3 regions of the Lysinibacillus sp. CD3-6 genome follow, and region 1 is predicted to be linked to each of the others. Evidence: predicted binding sites of a transcription regulator. Region 1 holds the regulator's gene; each other region holds the start of a gene.

Region 1 (7,534 bases):
TGCGGCAATGATAGGAGCAGCTGCAACACCGATGTTCGAGGCAGGCATTCGTGGAAATATGATGATGAATGGCCGCCCAGGTATGGAATTAAAATCATGGGTTGAATAAATATTTGAATGAGAGGGCTCAGAGTTTTTTGAGCCCTCTCTTTTTTTATTTATATAGAAATATTAACATGAATAAAATTGCGAAAAATGCTAGAAAATATATACCTATAATAGAGAAATAATTAATTGACAAATTTTTCAGAAAATTATCCACAGGAACTGTGAAAAAAGTGCATAAAAAAACTGCGAACATTCGTACTTATGCACAAATTGTGGATAACTTGTGCATAAGTTGTGATTATTCTATATATAGTAGCGCATTTTACACAGAACTATGTGGATTAAATAATTTGAAATTGTGGACAGTGTGGAAAAGTCTGTTGATATGTTGGTATTACTAGTTTTATAGTGTGTATAAAGTTGTGGGCATTTTTTGTCGAAAAATAGCACTTGACCAATATATATGAAAAATAAAGACGAGTAAAGAAAAAAGCCATATGACATAGCATATGACTTTTTGAGAGTTTATAAAATAATCTTTTCTAGTTCCTCATTTAGCTCGAGCCATTCCATTTCAATAACTTCATGCTGGTCTTTTATAGTAGCTAACTCACCTTGAAGTTGTGAAATTTTCTCATGGTCAGTGAAAATTTCAGGATCACAGAGAGTCTCTTCTAAACGAGCGATTTCTGTAGCAGCCTCTTGCATATTGATTTCTAATTCTTCTATAGAACGTCTAATTTGGCGCTCACGTTTTTTTGCCTCTTTATCTATTGTAGAGGTAGAGGTCTTTTCAGGAGCAGTTGCTTGTAATTGCGGTTGAGAAGCAGCCTTCATTTGAGCAATTTCAAAAAGTTCCTGTTTTTTTTCAAGGTAATAATCGTAATCACCTAAATACTCAAATGAACCTTCGCCTGAAAGCTCCACTACTTTCGTTGCAATTCGATTAATAAAATAACGGTCATGCGATACGAAAAGAAGTGTTCCAGGGTAATCAATTAAGGCATTTTCCAATACTTCTTTACTATCTAAGTCTAAGTGGTTGGTAGGCTCATCGAGAACTAAGAAATTCGCCTTTTGCATCATTAACTTTGCTAATGCAAGGCGAGCCTTCTCACCACCAGATAAAGAATTGACGGCTTTATCCACATCTTCTCCACTGAATAAAAAGCGGCCAAGTACAGTGCGAATGTCTTTTTCATTCATTAAGGGCCATTCATCCCATAGCTCTTTTAAAACACTTTTATTGCTCGACAGCTTTGCCTGTTCTTGATCGTAATAGCCAATTTGCACATTAGTGCCATAACGTATTTCTCCAGCAAGTGGGGACAGGTCTTTGACAATCGTTTTTAATAATGTCGATTTACCAACACCATTAGGCCCTACTAGTGCTATGCGATCTTCTCGAAACGTTCGTAGTGAGATACCACTAGATATTTGCTTGTCACCGTAGCCGACAGTTAAGGAGTCAATAGAGAGCACATCATTGCCACTTTGTCGTTCTATCGTAAAGCCAAAGCTAGCTGATTTTTCGTTACCGTCAGGAGAGTCCATCCATTCTGTACGTTCAAGCATTTTGCGTCGGCTTTGTGCCATTTTTGTCGTAGAAGCACGGGCTATATTTTTTTGAATAAAATCCTCAAGTTTTGCTTTCTCATCTTGCTGGCGTTCAAACATTTTGACATCGCGCTCATAGGTTTTCGCCTTTTCGTCTAAATAAGCACTGTAGTTTCCAGTATATTTCGTAACGCGATGACGAGAAACCTCATAGACGATAGAGACAACTTGGTCTAAAAAGTAACGGTCATGGGATACGATTAAAATAGCACCTTCATAGCCTTTTAAATAAGTCTCTAACCAAGAAAGTGTTTCAATATCTAAATGGTTAGTTGGCTCGTCGAGAATTAATAAGTCTGGCTTACTTAATAGAAGCTTAGCAAGAGCTAAACGAGTTCGTTGACCACCTGATAATGAGCTAATTGCTTTTTCATAATCCTCTGGGTAAAATTGCATACCATGAAGAACAGAGCGCGTATCAGATTCGTATTGATAGCCGCCTGCATCTTTAAAATCATGCTGTAATTGGTCATATTCGGACATGACCTTTGCATACATTTCTGGCTTTTCGTAAACCGCTGGATCAGCCATTTGCTGTTCAAGCGAACGTAATGTTTTTTCTTGTCCAAGAAGCGGTTCGAAAATTGTCATCATTTCGTCCCAAATTGATAAAGTTGAATTTAGACCCGCATGTTGTTCTAAATAGCCAACTTGTACGCCCTTCGGAATAATAATATCGCCAGAATCATATGACAATTGCCCAGCGATGATTTTTAGTAAAGTGGATTTACCAGCTCCGTTACGTCCGACTAATGCTACACGATCACGGTGTTGGACTTCTAGTTTGACACCACTTAAAATTTCATCTGCAATAAAGGATTTATATAGTTGATTGACTTGTAATACAATCATTCTTGACACCTCAATTCTTTCTTAGTGTAAAGGATGACGGAATTGCTTGCAATGCCAGTGCTTTACTTATTCTAAGCTGTCATGTAAGATTGAAACGATTTCTCTTTAGTTAGTGGCGTAAAACGCGCAGTTAACTAAAGGGAAATCCTCCAGTTGATGTGAAAATATTAACTCGCTTTAGCAGAAGTCATCCATTTATAGAAGTGGAAGATGAATATTAAATATGCATTGAACTCAGTGTGGGTTGAAACCCGTCTGAATCAAGTTAACAGCCAGCGAATGCCCTAGATTTCATTGGGAGCCTTTTTTACATGCTCACAAAAAATTATGAGACGCAAATACGCTGAGAGATGTAACTGATTCATATAAGCATGTTTTAAAATGAGTATTCAAATACGCTTAGGTGAATTTGATGTGTTTATAAGGAGGAAAAAGTTTGAAACAAGAAGTAAAAATTCCACAAGCCACAACGAAAAGACTTCCTCTTTACTATCGATTTATCCAAAACTTTGCGCAAGAAGGAATGGAACGTATTTCATCGAAGGAATTGAGCGAGGCGATGAAAATCGATTCTGCAACGATTCGTCGTGATTTTTCTTATTTTGGTGCGCTTGGCAAAAAGGGATATGGCTATGATGTTCAGCATCTATTGAAGTTTTTTAGCCAAACACTTGATCAGCATGAAACAACAAAAGTAGCGTTAATCGGTGTGGGGAACTTAGGGAATGCATTTTTAAAGTATAATTTCCAAAAAAATCATAATACGCATATTGTAGTTGCATTTGACTCAAAGGCACCAAAGGAAGGGAAAATGATAAGCAATATTCCTGTGTATCATCCCGACTTATTAGAAGAAAAGTACGCTGAATATGGAGCAGACCTTGCTATTTTAACTGTATCTTCACGCTCGGCTCAGAAGATGGCAGATCGTTTAGCTGCAATGAATGCAAAAGGCATTTTAAACTTTACACCAGAGCGTATTACCGTACCAGATACTATGAAATTATTAACGATAGATTTGTCGGTAGAATTACAAGCGCTTATTTACTTAATCCGAAATAGCGATAAATAAAGGGCATTCACAAATTTGTAAACTGTTACAAATGATGGTGTTTAAACTATTGAAATAAATTCGCCAAACGAAAAAATTTAAGTTAAAATGATATATATATAAGAGGAGGTGGCTGCAATGGTTGTGCACTTAAGTGCTTTCACACCAGTTAGCCTAGTTATTATCGGTGTGGTTGCAATTTTAATATTCGGACCAAAGAAATTACCTGAGCTAGGTAAGGCAATGGGTTCTACACTTCGCGAATTTAAAAATGCAACAAAAGGTTTAGCTGATGACGATGATGATACAAAAAAGAAAATAATTGAACATAAAGAAAATGATAACGTTAAGTAAGTTAAGGATGTCAATTTAATATGAATCCAAGAGAATTAACAGTTGTAGAGCATTTAGAAGAACTAAGAAAACGGCTCTTTATTTGCGCTGTTTTCTTTGTTATTGCACTTATAGTTGGCTTTTATCTAGCCGAACCACTTATTAAACATATTCAATATAGTAAAGAAGCGGAGCAACTAACTTTAAACGCATTTAAAGTGACCGATCCACTTGTCGTATATTTACAAGTGACGGTTGCAATCGCATTTGTGATAAGTTCACCGTTGCTTCTTCATCAACTTTGGTTGTTTATTACACCAGGTTTACATGAGACAGAACGCAAGGCAACTTTAAAATATATTCCATATTCGTTTTTTCTATTTTTAGCAGGAGCTTCATTTTCATATTTTGTGTTATTTCCCTATGTCATGCACTTTATGATGGGTTTATCTACAGAATTAGAAATACAGCAAACAATTGGTATTAACGAATATTTTTCATTTTTATTTCGTTTAGTCATGCCGTTTGGAATCATTTTTCAGTTACCTGTAGTGACGTTATTTTTAGCGCGTTTAGGTATATTAAATCCTGAACTGATGGTGAAATTCAGAAAATATGCATATTTCGGGTTAGTCGTTATTGCGGTATTTCTTGCACCGCCAGATTTTATTTCAAACGTTATCGTAGCAATTCCGCTATTTGTAATTTATGAGGTTAGTATTATCATAGCACGCAGAGGCTATCGCAAGTTTTTACAAGCCGAGGCATTGCTTTTAGAGGAAGAGCGTAAAGAAGCAGAACGCGAGCAAGTTGAGCGTTTGTTAGCTGAGCAGCGACGACAAATTGAAGAATTAAATGACTAATAAAAAGAGCTAGATGTTTTCACATCTAGCTCTTTCAGACTGTAGACAAACTCGAAAAATTTCGAGTTTGCCTACAGTCTTTTTTCATTTTAAAATAAAAATAGATGTCTACTGCCGTTGATTTCCGCTACGTTCGGGCGCTTTCCGCGGGCACACACGTAAGCCGCAACCCTCGCTAACGCGCGGTTTGTTGCGTCTTACGTTCTGTGCTTTCCCGCAGGAGTCGCCCGCCCTTCGCTCCAATCAACTTGATATGAATTGCTATCAATCAACTATAAATAAAATAATCTATTTGAGGTGATGGAAAATGATGTCGAAAAATCAAATCAATGAACGTGACCAATTAGAAATGCTGACAATTGACCAATTGGTGCCACAAGACCATTTAGTTCGAAAACTAGAGGCAGCGATTGATTTTTCGTTTATCTATCCATTAGTCGAAAACCTCTATTCATCTTTAGGGCGTCCAAGTATTGACCCCGTTGTTCTCTTTAAAATGACCTTTATTCAATACGTTTTTGGTATTCGCTCTATGCGTCAAACTATCAAAGAAATTGAAACGAATATGGCCTATCGCTGGTTTTTAGGTTTTGGCTTCCATACAGAAGTTCCTCACTTCTCTACCTTCGGTAAAAATTATGCACGACGCTTCCAAGACACAAATGTGTTTGAACAGATATTCTATCGTATTCTAAAAGAAATTATGAATCGAGGGCTCCTTCATGCGGACCATGTATTTATTGATTCGACGCATGTAAAAGCGAGCGCCAATAAACGAAAGTATGATAAAAAAGTCGTTCGAAAAGAAACACGTGCTTATGAAGAGAAACTCCAACTGGAATTAAATATTGATCGTGAGGAAAACGGAAAAAAGCCCTTCCCTCCAGAGAAATTTGAAAAAGATGAATGGAAAGAAATCAAAGAAAGTACGACAGACCCTGAGAGTGGTTATTATGTTAAGGATGAACGGACTAAGCAGTTTGCGTATTCATTTCATGCAGCGACAGATGAAAAAGGCTTTGTATTAGGAACGATTGTGACTCCAGGAAATGTGCACGATAGCTATGTATTGCAGCCACTTGTTGAAAAAATCATTGAAAAAGTGAAAAAGCCATTAGCGATTGCTGCGGACGCTGCTTATAAAACACCTGCCATCACTAACTTTTTATTAGAGAATCAAATGTTACCTGTTCTCCCTTATACACGTCCTAAAACAAAAGATGGTTTCTTTCGAAAGCATGAATATGTGTACGATGAGTACTATAATTGTTATCTTTGCCCACAAGGGCAGGTATTGAAATATACGACAACGACGAAGGAAGGGTATCGCCAATATAAATCGAATCCAACGATTTGTGCGAATTGCCCCTTGCTATCACAATGTACAGAAAGCAGGAATCATCAAAAACTGATTCAACGGCATATATGGGAAACCTATATGGAAGAAGCTGAACATTTCCGCCATTCTTATGATATTAAACAAATTTATGCAAAGCGCAAAGAAACGATAGAACGTGTCTTTGCGGATGCAAAAGAAAAGCATGGTATGCGATGGACAACCTTAAGAGGTCTTAAAAAATTGTCCATGCAGGCGATGCTTACTTTTGCTGCCATGAATTTGAAAAAGCTTGCTACTTGGACATGGCAAGCTGCTTCATAGAGAGGAAATGCTCGAAGAGTATGGTCAAAATTAAAGTAAGAACCCATTTTTTACAAAGAAAATAACAAAAAGGGATTAAGAATTCTATTCTTAATCCCTTTTGTCGACAAGCTGAAAGAGCTAGATGTTTTCACATCTAGCTCTTTTTTTATTGCATTTTTTGCAGTTCTTCTAAAAACTTTTGCAGCGGTTCTGCGTTAAATTGTACGAGTGTTACGAAGCCGTTCAGCATGACATGGGCAATAATCGATGTCCAAATCCGTTTTGTTTTGTGGTATAAGAAAGCAAAGATTAGACCACATATGGTATATAACAGAATATGTGAGAAATCGAAATGAATTATTGCAAAGAAAATAGCACTGACAATGGCTGCCACCCAGAAATTAGTCGTTTGGACGAGTGAGCCAAAAATAACACGACGGAAGACGAATTCCTCTAAAATTGGGCCAAAAACAACAATCGCTAAAATGGCAATTGGAGCACCTTTTGCTATCGCCACTATATCAGCGGTGTTTTCTGAGCCACCCTCGATCCCGAATACAGCCATTTCAATAGCAGCACCAATCATTTGTCCAAAGAACACAAGGAAGAAACCTAGGACACCCCATAAGATTGTAAGGGGAATAGACTCTTTTTTACCTTGATAGATATTCCAAAACGCTTTATCGCGAGTAGTTAAAAACAAACTTAAAACTAATGCAATGGCAAAGCTGAGAGCGATATACCAGCCTTGTGTAATAGGGGCCGCTTGCTCAGGAGGTAAACCTGTTGTACTCATCACGAATTTATGAAACGGTAAAAGTAACCATTTGCCTGATAATTGCATGATAATGTAAACAATTAAAACATAGAGAGCGGTTTTTTTATGCTGTACGTTTTTTAAAGTATTATTCACAGTCAAAATCCTTTCCATTCATAAGCTACCTTTCTATTGTAGAGGAATATGGAAAGAAAACAAAATTTTTCGTAGTTCTGGCTTGCAAAAAGACAGTTGATTGATTATCATAATAAATGTATTAGCACTCGTTGATATAGAGTGCTAATAAACATATAAGAAATATTTAATTAATAGGAGGTTGTTTCACTTGTTAAGACCACTAGGAGATCGTA
Region 2 (7,534 bases), 930 kb from region 1:
TAAATTTTGCCTCATTAACTGAAAGTAACTTCCCTATTTCAACAATATAGCCTGTTTCTTCTTTAACCTCGCGGATTGCTGCTTCAAATAGTGTTTCACCTGCTTCAACTTTTCCTCCAGGAAGCGACCAATGACCTTCGTGATTATGAACCATTAAAATTTGATGATTGAGGTTTTTAATGAATGCATAGACAACTTTTACTTCTTCCATAATGCTCTCCTTTTTATATCATTTTTTGGTTAAATATGTACATAATAGTTTATTGGTATTTAATTAGGAAGTAAATATATCATGTACGATTAACATAAGAATTTGCAAGTCGACGAAATAACTTTAAGAAAGAGGGTTAGCAATTGAAGAAAAGAATTATTTTTTTGTTTTTAATAATGATTTTGGCGTCTGGCTGTTCCTCAAGTTCACAACAAAAGCCTACAATGCATAAGCAGGAGAATGTTACAGATAATCTAGAAAGCAATAAGAACATAGAAGTAATCGCTGATAATTTAAACATACCATGGGCTATCGAAAAATATAAAAATATGTTTTACGTTACGGAGAGAGCTGGGTATATTGTAAAAATTAAAGAAGGAGAAATAGAGAGACAACATGTCAAATTGAAAAAGGAACTAGCGACAGCCGCTGAAGCAGGATTATTAGGGTTTGTACTTGCTCCTGATTTTTCTGATTCAAAACTTGCGTATGCTTATTATACGTATGTCAATGGAAATAAGCAGTTTAATCGGATGGTGACACTTCGACAAGAAGAGAATGTTTGGAATGAAGAGCATTTGCTCATTGATGAAATAGTAAGTGGTACCTTTCATCATGGAGGGAGACTTAAAATTGGGCCGGATGGTAAGCTTTATGCAACAGTGGGGGATGCGTTGCAACCTTCTGTAGCGCAAGACCTGTCTGTATTAGAAGGGAAAATTTTACGAATTAATTTAGATGGAACGATTCCTTCTGATAATCCATTCCCAAATTCATTTGTTTATAGTTATGGACATCGCAATCCGCAGGGACTGACGTGGTCGTTAGACGGCACATTATTCGCAAGTGAGCATGGCAATAGCGCCAATGATGAAATAAACAAAATAGATGCAGGACAAAACTATGGTTGGCCGATCATTGAAGGGATTGAGACTCGACAAAAAATGATGTCACCGTTGTTTACATCAGGAAGTAGCAACACGTGGGCTCCTTCGGGCATCGATTATTATGACAATAAATTGTACGTTGCTGCGTTAAGAGGAGCGGCTGTTTGGGAATTTGATCTTAAAACGAACAGCCAAAGGGAAATGATAGCAGGGCTGGGGAGAATTCGAGATGTTTTCGTGGACGAGCAATATCTTTATTTTGTAAGCAATAATACAGATGGACGTGGGAATCCACTAAATAATGACGATAAACTATATCGAATACCATTATGATATAATGATTTTGAAAACGTTGAATTGGTTGGAAAAGATGAGGGGGGAAAGATAGCTATGAATTATAAGACAATCGCAGTAGCTATAGATTTTTCAAAACAGTCATTAAAAGCCTATGATCGAGCTATAAAATTGGCAATTGAGTATGGGGCAACATTACAATTAGTGAATGTCATTGACACGAAGTCGTTCGGAGCTGTTACGGCATATGACTTGAAGTATGCTGAGAAATTAAAAGAAGAGAATTTTACCAGAATAGAGAAGTTAAGAATAGAAGCTCAAGCAGCAGGTGTAACGGAAGCATTAGCTAATGTAGAAACTGGTTCGCCGAAAAGTATTCTTACACAACTTCCAACTGTAGATTTACTTGTATGTGGTGCAACGGGGTTAAATCAAATAGAAAAGATGGTACTTGGTTCAGTAGCAGAACGAATCGTCCGATTAGCATCATGTGATGTATTGATTGTTCGCTAATTTAAAAAATAATCATCTTAACAAAGCTAGTGACAATTAATTTTGGAACTCGGAAGCCAATCTTCGAAATTTCGAAGGTTGGTTTTTTGCTAGATTCAAATAAAAAAGACCGAGAAAATGAAATCATTTTCTCGGCTCTTTTGATTAGTAACCCCAGATCATTGCAAATAATGTACCAAGGACTGTCACAGCAGCTACGAATACTGAATATAAAATTGTTGTATATAATGTTTTTTTATCTTCAGATTCACCGATGTGCATGAATAATACTAATTGAACAGTTGCTTGTGCAAGTGCAGTTACTAATAGGATAGCAAATGCCATATTGTAAGACATATCAAATTTCACAACTGCTAAAGCGATAACTGTTAGTAATAGTGAGAAGCCGAAGCCCATCACGTGTTGTTTTGGGAATAGTTCCTTCATTAGCTAATCAGTCCTTTCAAGTAGACGAAGCTGAAGATGAAAATCCAAACAACGTCTAGGAAATGCCAGTACAGTGAGAAAATAAACGCTTTGTTAGCCGTTTGTGGGTTTAAGCCACGTCTTGCTACTTGGATTAAAATTGCAACACCCCAGAAGAAACCAAATGTTACGTGGGCACCGTGCGTACCAAGTAAAGTCATTAATGAAGATAAAAATGCACTTGTTGTAATTGTTGCACCTTCATGAACATAAGTGACGAACTCATCAATCTCAATACCTAAGAAGCCAAGACCTAAGATAAGTGTAATGATGAAAAATGTCATCATTGCTTTTTTGTTGCCAAGACGCATAGCGTGTACGCCAAGACCGATTGTAAAACTACTTGCTAGAAGTAAAAATGTTTCTAGTAATACTGGTGTTAACTCGAAAATCTCAGCACCGTCTGGGCCGCTACCTGTACGATTGTGTAGCGTGAAATAGACAGCAAAGAGTGTAGCGAATAACATGATTTCGGCGCCAAGGAAGATCCAGAAACCAAAAATCTTTAAGCGGTTTTCCTCTGTACTATATTCTAATGGAAGTGAAGAATCGATTTTCATATTATTTATCACCTCTCAAACTTTTTTCAGTTTCCATAATTTCTTCCACTGAAATGTAACGACCATGATCATCTTCAAATGAACGATGAGCCATGAAGCCAAATACAACAAGCATGCTGATGATGGCTAGAGGCCATAGACTAAATACAGCGAAGAATGCTGCAAGGAATAAGAATCCACTTGTCCAGAAAGGAGTACCTGTGTTGTTAGGCATGTGGATTTTTTCAATTTTACCAGCAGTAATATCGCGACCTTCTTTTTTCGCGAACCAGAACTCGTCTAAACGTGACACGTTTGGTACTACTGCAAAGTTGTATTCAGGAACTGGAGAATGTGTAGCCCATTCTAATGAACGACCATCCCAAACATCTGCTTTCTCGTTACGAGGCATATGTTTCCAGCTGTAGTAAATGTTATAGCAGATTAACGCAAAGCCTACTGCAAGTCCAAGTGCACCGATGAACGATAGCATGTTTAATGGACCGTAACCAGTTGAAGCTGAGTAAGTGTACATACGACGTGCATAACCATCTAAACCTAAAATGAATAGAGGGAAGAATGTTACGTTAAAGCTGATAGCGATGAACCAGAAACCAGCTTTCCCTAATTTCTCATTTAAACGGAAACCGAACATTTTTGGCCACCAGAAATGGTAACCTGCAAGTACACCAAATACTGTACCTGGAATTAATACATAGTGGAAGTGGGCAACTAAGAACATCGTATTATGATATTGATAGTCAGCACTTGCCATTGCTAGCATTACACCTGTAACCCCACCAATTGTGAAGATTGGAATAAATGCAAGCGCATAAAGCATTGGGGTAGTGAATTGAATCTTACCGTGCCTCATTGTGAGCAACCAGTTAAACATCTTAACCCCAGTTGGAACAGCAATCGCCATTGTAGTAATAGAGAATACACTGTTTACCATAACGCCGTGACCCATTGTATAGAAGTGGTGGGCCCAAACTAAGAATGATAGTAATGAAATGACAACCATACTCATTACCATTGATTTGTAACCGTATAAGTTTTTACGTGCAAATGTTGCAATAACTTCTGAGAAAATACCGAACGCTGGTAGGATAACGATGTAAACCTCAGGATGTCCCCAAACCCAGAATAGGTTGGCCCAAAGCATATCCATACCGCCGTCTGTCATTGCAAAGAATTTTGTACCGAATTGACGGTCTAACATCATTAAAGCAAGTGCTACAGTTAATACTGGGAACGCAAATACGATAATAACGTTTGTAATTAAAATTGACCAAGAGAACATTGGCATTTTCATTAATGTCATACCAGGAGCACGCATTTTAAAGATCGTTGTGATGAAGTTCACACCCGTCAATAACGTACCAATACCTGATAATTGTAGTGCTAATGAATAGTAGTTGTTCCCTACAGTTGGACTAAAATCAGTACTTGCTAATGGGAAGTAAGCTGTCCAACCTGCATCTGGTGAACCACCAATAATGAATGATAGGTTCAGCAAGCCACAACCTGCTGCAAATGCCCAGAAGCTGACTGCATTCAAACGAGGGAATGCTACGTCACGTGCCCCAATTTGTAATGGAATAACAATGTTCATTAAACCGATAACAAACGGCATCGCCATAAATAAAATCATGATTAAACCATGTGTAGTGAAAATCTCGTTATAATGTTGTGCATCAAGAAGTCCGTTATCAGGAACGGCTGTTTGTGCACGCATTAAAAGTGCGTCGATACCACCGCGGAATAGCATTAATAGTGCTACGGCGATATACATAATACCGATCTTTTTATGATCGACTGTTGATAGCCAGTTTTTATAGAAGTAGCCCCATTTTTTAAAATAAGTAAGGCCTGCTACGACAACAACTGCACCAACTACGATACTGATAGCTGCCGCTAAAATCATCGGTTCTTGCAGTGGATGGAATAATTCTTCCATACTCATAGGATGCGCTCCTTTCAAATTTGAAAATTAGTGTGAATGTGTTGAATCGGCATCAGTTGAATGGTCCATATCTTCATGGTTCATGTCTTCATCAGACATATCCATGTCGCTATGATCCATACCCCCCATATCCATATCACCATGTGCCATTGGTGCTGGGCTGAAATCTAAGTGAGTAGATGAGTAGCTTGAACGACCTACATGTTCAGCTGCTAATAATTCTTTGAATTTCTCTTCAGTTAATGGTTTTTCGTTCGCTTTTACGTCCTTAACCCATTGCTCGAAGTCTGCTTGAGTCATAGATTGAGCTTCAAATTCCATTTCCGCAAATCCACGACCGTTAAAGTTAGAGTTACGACCCATGAAAGAGCCAACTTCATCTGCTGCAAGGTGAATAGTTGTTAACATGTCACTCATTGCATATTTTTGACCAGCTAACTGTGGAATCCAGAAACTTGTGATTGGTCCGAATGAATACAATTTGAATTCAATAGGACGATCAGTTGGAATGTTTACATAGTTCACAGTTTCAATACCCTCTTCTGGATAGCTAAAATGCCATTTCCAGTTTGAAGATGCTGCATAAATAACAAGTGGTTCTTTATTGTCATAACCTTCTGGTGTTGTTTCTACCGTACTAGTTGTTTTAACAGTAACAATTGCTAGGAATGCTACGATAATAATAGGAATAACTGTCCACGTAATTTCAAGTACGTGACTACCTTCTTCATGAGGTGGCTCATAATCGGCAGATGCTTTAGATGCGCGGTATTTTGTTAGCATAAACGCAAAAAGCACATACACGACTAGTAAAATAACTGCCATTGTAATAATGGATAAAATAATTGTGTTTGATAATGTTTGAGCATTCGGTCCTTTTGGATTGAAAACTGTTAATGGTTCACAACCAGACAGGATTGCAATAGCACCAAATGCTAAAAACATTAAGCTTAATTTTTTATTCATGTTTGACTCCTTTCTATAAAACGGCTATTCATAAATTTAATGTGTAGTAGTATTGATTCACATTTATAAATAGTGGGTATTGAGGTCACCTCTTTTATCTGTTGTACCAATCAAGTACAGTTGCATTTACAATGACAATGGCATGGTTCGATATGAAGCATAATGTCTAGTATTTGATTGGTCTGGTGCAAGCGTTCACATACATGATGATTAATGCACCATAAATTGGACAAAATTTCAATGTCGATGGTCGCATCATGTCTTTGTTTGCATATAGGATTATACGCCCGCTTCACTAAAAAAAAAATAATTAATTATAAATATGATAATGAAATGGGGTTGAATATGAACATTTTTTGAACAAAAAAAGCTATTTCACTATTGGTATTTTTAGGTTTTGTTAATTTAACACTGTATAAACGTTGAAAATACTGAGTTTATCGTATTTAACTAAGTAAATGTTTTTTTTGTGAAAAATTCTATTTCACATTTTAGACGATGATTTGTAATAAAATCCTTGACCTACCTCTGTTTTCGATTCTTTTTAGTTGCGTTTTTTTTAAAAAAGGAGTATATAAAAAGACGGTTTTTCAAAGAATAAAGGATAAATTTTCAATGTAAGGAATGATTAGAGAGAGGATACTGGAACAATGATAAAATTATGTTAACATAATTAAGCGCTTTCAAAATTTAACAGAAATTAGTATACCAATATTGGTTTCGTATAAACAAAAGAACATCCGATGTGAATTGGATGTTCTTTCATTAGTTAAGAACCGAGCTTCAGCCACTTTGCTACTTGAATATAAAGTGTATTTTGAAGTTTAGGTGCTAGATTATTCATTTTTAAAGCGAAGTACAATGTTTTCATCGTATTTAAAGTGCAAGTACGGCCGCTAAAAAAGCTTTCGTTATAGCCTTGTGTTACTAAATGTATTTCGAATTTATCAAAAGTTTGCTCGACCCATTCCGTTAAGGCTTCTTCAGAATAGTCCCTTGCTAATAATGCTTCAATAATATTGACAAAGCGTTCTTCCTCATCGTTAACATAGACAACATCTTTCCAAGTTGCTAATTTCAATGCATGTAAGATGGAAGGTGCATGTTGCAAGTCAAATTTAGGATGTTTAATTGTCATGGCGGCTAAATCAGCCCCATGTGCAATGCTATGTGCCCAACCTTTGCCTTCAACATGTCCTCTTGTATCCTTCTCAAGTAATAAATAGCGACCAATTTTTTTAAAGAAAGTGTCCAAGCTTGTATCATTTAAAATAAGGAGCTCGCTATCTTTTGCAAGAATGCTAGCAACAAGTAACGCTGAAAAGGAACGAGTAAATACACTATCTCCCGTTTGTTCCCCAATGTTTGCATATAAGAAATCGTCACCTGTTGCCGTATCGAACAAATATTGGAGCTGCTGTGAACTTAGTAAGTTATCACTAAGCAGGTCGATAAATGTTCGATAGATCAAATGGTCACGTAGCTGCTCATCAATAGAACCGATATGTGTTAACATTTCCTTCAATAGCCAATCACCTTCTTTTTCAAAAAAAGCTTGTTTTTCAGTAGGTGTCATTGAAGAAAATGTTTGTAATGCTTCTTTTATATCCATGTTAGTTGCCTCCAATAATAAATCTATTTTTTCATTATACCTTCTTTACTAAAGAAATTTGTCAGAAGTGAATTTTTTAAT
Region 3 (7,534 bases), 110 kb from region 1:
AAAGACAATATCGTAACAGAAGGCTTAGAAACAACTTGTGCTTCTAAAATCCTTGAAGGATTTATGCCTATTTACGATGCGACAGTCGTTAATAAGCTACGCGAAGCTGGCATGATTACAATCGGTAAATTGAACATGGACGAGTTTGCAATGGGTTCATCAAATGAAAACTCATACTATAAAACAACAAAAAATCCATGGAACTTAAATCACGTACCAGGTGGTTCTTCAGGTGCGTCTGCGGCAGCAGTTGCAGCAGGAGAAGTACCATTCTCACTTGGTTCAGATACAGGTGGTTCAATCCGTCAACCAGCAGCATATTGCGGTGTCGTAGGGATGAAACCTACATACGGTCGTGTATCTCGCTTTGGACTAGTAGCATTTGCTTCTTCATTAGATCAAATCGGACCAATTACACGTAATGTTGAAGACAATGCGCTATTACTAGAAGCTATTTCAGGATTAGATACTAATGATTCAACTTCAGCAAATGTAGAAGTACCAAACTTCGCAGCAGCATTGACTGGCGATGTAAAAGGTTTACGTATTGCTGTACCAAAAGAATTTTTAGGTGATGGTGTTGGCGAAGCGGCACGTCAATCAGTACTTGATGCACTAGAAGTACTAAAAGGCTTAGGTGCGACAGTAGAAGAAGTATCACTTCCACATTCTAAATATGCACTTGCGGCGTACTATATCCTTTCTTCTTCTGAAGCGTCATCAAACCTTTCTCGTTTTGATGGTATCCGTTATGGTTTCCGCGCAGAGAACGTTAATAACTTAATGGACCTTTACAAAGAAACACGCGCACAAGGCTTTGGTGATGAAGTAAAACGCCGTATCATGCTAGGAACTTATTCACTTAGCGCTGGTACTTATGATGCTTATTACAAAAAAGCACAGCAAGCACGTACACTAATTAAAGCTGACTACGACAAAGTATTTGAAGACTTTGATGTAATCATTGGTCCTACAGCACCAACGCCAGCATTTAAAATTGGTGAAAATGTTGATGATCCTATGACGATGTATGCTAACGATATTTTAACAATTCCAATGAACTTAGCGGGTGTGCCAGCGATTTCAATTCCATGTGGCTTTGAAAACGGTCTACCATTAGGCTTACAAATCATTGGTAAATACTTCGATGAAGCAACAATTTACCGTGTAGCGCATGCATTCGAGCAAGCTACGGAATTCCATAAAGAAGTTCCTCAAATTTGGGAGGGAAAATAACATGAACTTTGAAACAGTCATTGGTTTAGAAGTACACGTTGAGTTAAAAACAAACTCAAAAATCTTCTCGCCAGCGCCAGCTCACTTCGGTGCTGAACCAAATACAAATACAACAGTAATCGACCTAGGCTATCCTGGTGTCCTTCCTGTCTTAAATAAAAATGTTGTAGATTTCGCAATGCGTGCAGCACTTGCACTAAACATGGAAATCGAGCAAGAAACAAAATTTGACCGTAAAAACTACTTCTATCCAGATAATCCGAAAGCATATCAAATTTCACAATTCGATAAGCCAATTGGGAAAAACGGTTGGATTGATATTGAAGTAGATGGTTATACAAAACGTATCGGTATTACGCGCCTTCATATGGAAGAAGATGCTGGTAAACTATCTCATGCTGGCGACCATTCTTTAGTGGACTTTAACCGTCAAGGTACACCGCTTGTAGAAATCGTTTCTGAGCCAGATCTTCGCACAGCAAATGAAGCGTATGCTTATCTTGAAAAATTAAAATCGATTATCCAATATACAGATGTTTCAGATTGTAAAATGGAAGAAGGTTCACTGCGTTGTGATGCCAACATTTCAATTCGCCCATATGGCCAAGAAGAATTCGGTACAAAAACAGAGCTTAAAAACCTTAACTCATTTAACTACGTACGTCGCGGTATTGAGCATGAAGAGTTACGCCAAGCGGACGTATTACTTTCAGGTGGCGTGATTGATCAAGAAACGCGTCGCTTTGATGAAAAAACAGGTAAAACGATTTTAATGCGTGTGAAAGAAGGAACGGATGATTATCGTTACTTCCCAGAGCCAGATTTAGTGCGTCTGTCAATCGACGATGAGTGGTTAGAGCGCGTAAAATCAGAAATCCCTGAACTTCCAGATGCTCGTAAAAAACGTTATGTTGAAGATTTAGGATTAACTTCATATGATGCTGGCGTGCTTGTTATTTCTAAAGAAATTTCTGATTTCTTTGAAGCAATGGTAGCTGAAGGCGCGGATGCAAAACTTTCTGCAAACTGGTTGATGGGTGATGTTTCTGCCTATTTAAATGCTGAACAAAAAGATCTTAAAGATACTGCATTAACTCCAGAAAACCTAGCAGGCATGGTGAAATTAATTACGGACGGTACAATTTCTTCTAAAATCGGTAAAAAAGTATTTACGGAGTTAGTCGAAAATGGTGGTTCAGCTAATGACATCGTGAAGGCAAAAGGATTAGTACAAATTTCTGATGAGGGTGCATTATTAGCAATTGTCACAGAAGTATTAGATAACAATGCACAATCAATTGAGGACTTTAAAAACGGTAAGGATCGTGCAATTGGCTTCTTAGTTGGACAAATTATGAAAGCTACAAAAGGCCAAGCGAACCCACCAATGGTTAACAAATTATTACAACAAGAAATTGCTAAACGCTAATTCTTTGTTTTTACAATGAGTCAAGAGAGTGAATTCACTTTCTTGGCTTTTTAAATGCAAAAATTGTACATACTAACAAATCGTATAACACTAAATAGTTGTCTAAAAAGAGTATTCATAGCAAAATATAGAATAGAACAATCACTTCACTAAAAAAGGGGATAAGTATATGAAAACTGAACAACAATATTTTGAAGAAGCCATTTCAATTCAACAATATATGGACAATATGACAACACTTAAAGAAGACAGCTTCCGTATTTATGATGGCTTTGAAGTGCCAATGAATGATGGTTTTGTAGCTTTATTGAAGGACAAGCAACCGAAAATTTTAACAATTACTGAAGATTGGTGCGGTGATGCGATGTTAAATAATCCGATTATACGCCGTGTTGCAGAGGCAGCTGGATTAGATATGCGCACAGTATTACGTGATGCAGATACAGATTTAATTGACCGTTATTTAACAAACGGTGGCCGTGCAATTCCAATGTATATTTTATTAAATGAAGCAGGTCAGGTTATAGGGAAATGGGGACCACGTGCGCCTGAATTACAGGATATTGTTGTGAAGAAAAGAGCGACATTACCAGACAAAGAAGATCCAACGTTTGAGGACGCACAAAAAGCACTTTACAGTGAAATTCGCGAAGATAATATTACGAACAAACAAAATTGGACATATGTATACGAGGATTTCAAGAAACATGTCACAGCAGCATTGCAATAATCTGGCATTGCTTAATCAAAGCTGTAACGTACAATACGTGTTTATTTTGGCGTATTAAAAGCATTTGGTGTAATTTGAGTTGCAAGGCGTAGTACTTTGCAGGAAATCATCAGTGCAACATTTCAATGGTTTATTCGTTGAAAGTATTAGAATCTTATGAAGCAGGAAGGTATGTTATGAAACGAGCAAGAATCATTTATAATCCTACATCTGGGCGAGAAGCGTTTAAAAAGCATCTACCAGAAGTATTGGAGAAACTAGAGGTAGCAGGCTATGAGACATCTTGTCACGCAACAACTTGTGAAGGCGATGCTATAGAAGCAGCAAAAAACGCAGTAGAACGTGGATTTGATATTATCATAGCAGTTGGTGGAGATGGTACGTTAAATGAGGTTGTTTCTGGTGTAGCCCAATTCGAAAAGCGTCCGAAGATTGGCCTTATTCCAATGGGGACAACGAATGATTTTGCACGTGCTGTCCATATTCCACGAAATATTGATGAAGCCGTTGATATTATTATTAAAGGCGATACCTTACCAGTTGATGTTGGATTGTTAAATGGAGAACGCTATTTCATCAATATCGCTGCTGGGGGACGTATTACTGAGCTAACATACGAAGTGCCAAGCAAGATGAAAACAATGCTAGGGCAGTTAGCATATTATTTAAAAGCAGTTGAAATGATTCCTTCCATTAAGGCATCACATATGCGTATTGAATATGATGGTGAAGTATTTGATGGAGATGCAATGATGTTTTTATGTGGCTTAACGAATTCTGTAGGAGGCTTTGAAAAGCTTGCACCAGATGCAAGCATAAATGATGGCTACTTCACTTTATTAGTATTAAAAAAAGTAAGCCTTCCAGAATTTATTCAACTTGCGGCAATGGCGTTACGAGGCGAACATTTAAAGGATGATCGTGTTATTTATAAAAAGGCAAGTGTTGTAAAAGTTACGACGGAAAACGAAGTGCATTTAAATCTAGATGGCGAGTATGGTGGAGATGCGCCTGCAACATTTGAAAACTTGAAACGCCATATTGAACTTTTTGTACCAATTGAAGACATTCGTGAGGAAGATCGTATTTAAATTTCATCATATGGAACAATTGGAAGATAGGTGTAAATAATTTTAGCGATTTTACACTTATTTGTTAATAATCTCCTTAGAAATTGGGATTGTGAACGAATTAAGAAAAATGTTTGGCGAATATACGTATATTAAATGAACAATATTTGAAACCTTTATATTAGGCCGAAGTTTCGGTCCATTATAAAGGTTTTTTGCGTTGGAATAGTAGAAAATATGGGTAGAGGTAAGGGAAAGGAAGTGGTGCAATGTGTATAAGTCACAGGAAAGAAAGCTTATCTGGTTAAGCTTTGGTGTTGCGATTATCATGCTACTTTCCATACTTGGAAGAATATTTGGTAGTTAGGAGGGCAATGAGATGATTAATGAATCAGCAGTCTTTTGGAGTCGTGCATTAACAGAGCTTACGTTATCATTCCACATCATTTATGCAACGATTGGTGTTGGCGTGCCGTTAATGATTATGATTGCGCAATGGACTGGTTATAAAAAGAATGATGAGCATTATATATTAATGGCACGACGTTGGGCACGAGGTTTCGTCATTACCGTTGCTGTAGGGGTCGTTACAGGTACAGCAATCGGTTTACAATTATCGTTACTATGGCCGAATTTTATGCAACTTGCAGGGCAAACTATAGCATTACCACTCTTTATGGAAACCTTTGCATTCTTCTTTGAAGCCATTTTCTTAGGTATCTACTTATATACTTGGGATCGTTTCGATAGTCAGAAAAAACATATGCTCCTTCTAATACCTGTTGCTGTAGGTGCATCGATGTCTGCAGTTTTTATAACAATCGTCAACGCCTTTATGAACGCACCACAAGGCTTTGACATAGTGGATGGTCAGCTCATTAATATTCAACCATTTCTAGCAATGTTTAACCCAGCAATGCCCACTAAAGTCGCGCACGTGCTTGTAACCGCATACATGACATCCGCATTTGTGTTGGCAGCAATCGCAGGTTATCGTATGCTTAGAGGTTCAGATCATATTTATCATAAAAAATCATTATTTTTACTAATGAAAATTGGCTTAGTTTCGTCCATTGCAGCAGCCATTATAGGAGATTTCTCAGGTAAATACTTAGCGGAATACCAACCAGAAAAATTAGCTGCAGCAGAATGGCATTTTGAAACAACAGATAAAGCATCGCTTATTTTACTAGGTGTATTGGATGGCGAAGAGGTGAAGTATGCTATAAAGGTACCATATGCATTAAGTATACTTGCACGTAATAATCCAAATGCAGAAGTAATCGGTTTAGATCAATTTGCGGAGGAAGACCGACCACCGCTCTATATCCACTATCTGTTTAACATCATGGTCTTTATCGGCATGTTCATGGTTTTAGTATCATTACTTTACGTAGTAGGTAAACCAAGAGGTTGGCAGTTTATTCATTCTCGGTGGTTTAGATGGGTTATCGTTGCGGGTGCACCACTGTCCATAATTGCCATTGAAGCAGGCTGGTGGCTTGCAGAGGTTGGACGTCAACCATGGATATTATACGGTATTATGCGAACACCAGAGGGAGCTACAACGAGCGATCACGTCGATTTAATGATGCTGTTATTCTCAGGTGTGTACGCCGTACTTGGAGTTGGTAGTATTGTCGTATTAATTCGAATGTTTAAAAAGAACCCGATTGAGCGAGAAATTGAAGATCGCAATACGGAAAAGGGCGGTGACATCATATGACATTAGAAGTATTAGGGATTTCAGTATTGTGGATTTTCCTTTTTGGTTATGTGATGATCGCATCCATTGATTTTGGTGCAGGTTTTTTCAATGCGTACAGTCTCCTTATTGGGAAAAACCATATCATAACGAATATTATTAAACGATATTTATCGCCTGTATGGGAAGTAACGAATGTCTTTTTAGTATTTTTCTTTGTAGGAATTGTAGGATTTTTCCCTCAAACAGCATTTTACTATGGCACGATTTTGCTTGTGCCAGTAAGTATTTCATTAGTGCTACTGGCGATTCGCGGCTCGTACTATGCCTTTGAATCGTATGGTGCACGAGGACATATCGGTTATTCTCTCACATATGGCGTAACAGGCTTACTTATTCCAGCCTCACTTTCTGTAGTATTCGCTATTGCAGGTGGTGGCTATGTGGATATGGTGGAAGGGCAACCAGTATTAAATTATTGGACACTGTATACGAGTACATTTGCATGGAGTATTGTCGTACTAAGCATAGCGGCTGTCCTTTATATATCCGCAGTATTTTTAACGTGGTATGCACATAAAGCAAATGACGCAGAGGCAACAAAGTTAATGCGAAAATATGCATTAATTTGGGCCGCGCCATTAATGATTAGTGCACTGGGCATTATGTATGAAATGAAATCCATTAACCCAGAAAGCTATCAACATATGGTCAACTTATGGTGGATGTTTGCCATTTCAGCAGTATTATTTATTATCACGGTCATATTGCTATGGATGCGAAAAAATTATGGGCTTGCTGTAGGATTATTAATCGCCCAATTCGCGGTAGCATTTTTTGCTTATGGTATTGCGCAATACCCATATTTACTGTATCCATATTTAACAATCTACGACAGCTTTACAAATACACAAATGGCCATTGCATTAGTCATCGTATTCGTTTTAGGATTATGCCTGCTTCTGCCTTCACTCTATTTATTGTTGAAACTATTCTTATTTAACAAAAATTATGTGACAGGGAAAGAAGACCATCATGCATAGGAGGTTACATCGATGGAAAAAATTGAAATTTTTTATGCACCATTTATAGTAGTGATTATTAGTATTATCATTATGTTTTGGTGGGCACCAAAAGATGATTATGTAAGGAACAATAAGAGAAAGGGTCGCGAATAGCGGCTCTTTTTTACACTGTATAGGCTAAAACTATTGATCAATTGAAGATACGCTAAGGAAAACGAGGAGTTCATTCACATTGCGAGTCATGGTGTTTCAGGCAGAATAGCATGATAATTTCATGCCTTGTTCTTTTTTCCTCCGCTATCACATGCTACAATAAGAAGATTGAAATGGAGGATGTAC

Evidence for each region. Region 1 encodes Rex, which represses fermentation and respiration genes when NADH is low (regulators of the CRP and FNR family bind a similar motif). Its sites were predicted from a motif close to TTGTGAAATATTTCACAA; they were not measured.
Region 2: qoxA (cytochrome aa3 quinol oxidase subunit II) is a predicted target of Rex. The motif match lies at 6,025-6,042, and genes of this name have one in related genera.
Region 3: FH508_RS21020 (cytochrome ubiquinol oxidase subunit I) is a predicted target of Rex. The motif match lies at 4,576-4,593, and genes of this name have one in related genera.

The regions. Positions count from the first base shown of each region.
Region 1 covers NZ_CP085880.1:4,341,936-4,349,469, reverse strand. The annotation lists gene tsaD (tRNA (adenosine(37)-N6)-threonylcarbamoyltransferase complex transferase subunit TsaD) at 1-109, shown strand, start outside; gene FH508_RS21500 (ABC transporter ATP-binding protein) at 574-2,517, opposite strand; gene FH508_RS21495 (redox-sensing transcriptional repressor Rex) at 2,954-3,589, shown strand; gene FH508_RS21490 (twin-arginine translocase TatA/TatE family subunit) at 3,707-3,922, shown strand; gene tatC (twin-arginine translocase subunit TatC) at 3,943-4,764, shown strand; gene FH508_RS21480 (IS1182 family transposase) at 5,072-6,424, shown strand; gene FH508_RS21475 (CPBP family intramembrane glutamic endopeptidase) at 6,573-7,337, opposite strand; gene groES (co-chaperone GroES) at 7,510-7,534, shown strand, end outside.
Region 2 covers NZ_CP085880.1:3,407,795-3,415,328, reverse strand. The annotation lists gene FH508_RS16965 (NUDIX hydrolase) at 1-211, opposite strand, end outside; gene FH508_RS16960 (PQQ-dependent sugar dehydrogenase) at 355-1,431, shown strand; gene FH508_RS16955 (universal stress protein) at 1,489-1,905, shown strand; gene qoxD (cytochrome aa3 quinol oxidase subunit IV) at 2,050-2,331, opposite strand; gene qoxC (cytochrome aa3 quinol oxidase subunit III) at 2,331-2,930, opposite strand; gene qoxB (cytochrome aa3 quinol oxidase subunit I) at 2,932-4,875, opposite strand; gene qoxA (cytochrome aa3 quinol oxidase subunit II) at 4,903-5,841, opposite strand; gene FH508_RS16930 (DUF2785 domain-containing protein) at 6,611-7,453, opposite strand.
Region 3 covers NZ_CP085880.1:4,228,393-4,235,926, reverse strand. The annotation lists gene gatA (Asp-tRNA(Asn)/Glu-tRNA(Gln) amidotransferase subunit GatA) at 1-1,236, shown strand, start outside; gene gatB (Asp-tRNA(Asn)/Glu-tRNA(Gln) amidotransferase subunit GatB) at 1,238-2,665, shown strand; gene FH508_RS21030 (thioredoxin family protein) at 2,835-3,395, shown strand; gene FH508_RS21025 (diacylglycerol kinase) at 3,572-4,486, shown strand; gene FH508_RS21020 (cytochrome ubiquinol oxidase subunit I) at 4,845-6,191, shown strand; gene FH508_RS21015 (cytochrome d ubiquinol oxidase subunit II) at 6,188-7,213, shown strand; gene FH508_RS24000 (cytochrome bd oxidase small subunit CydS family protein) at 7,226-7,348, shown strand.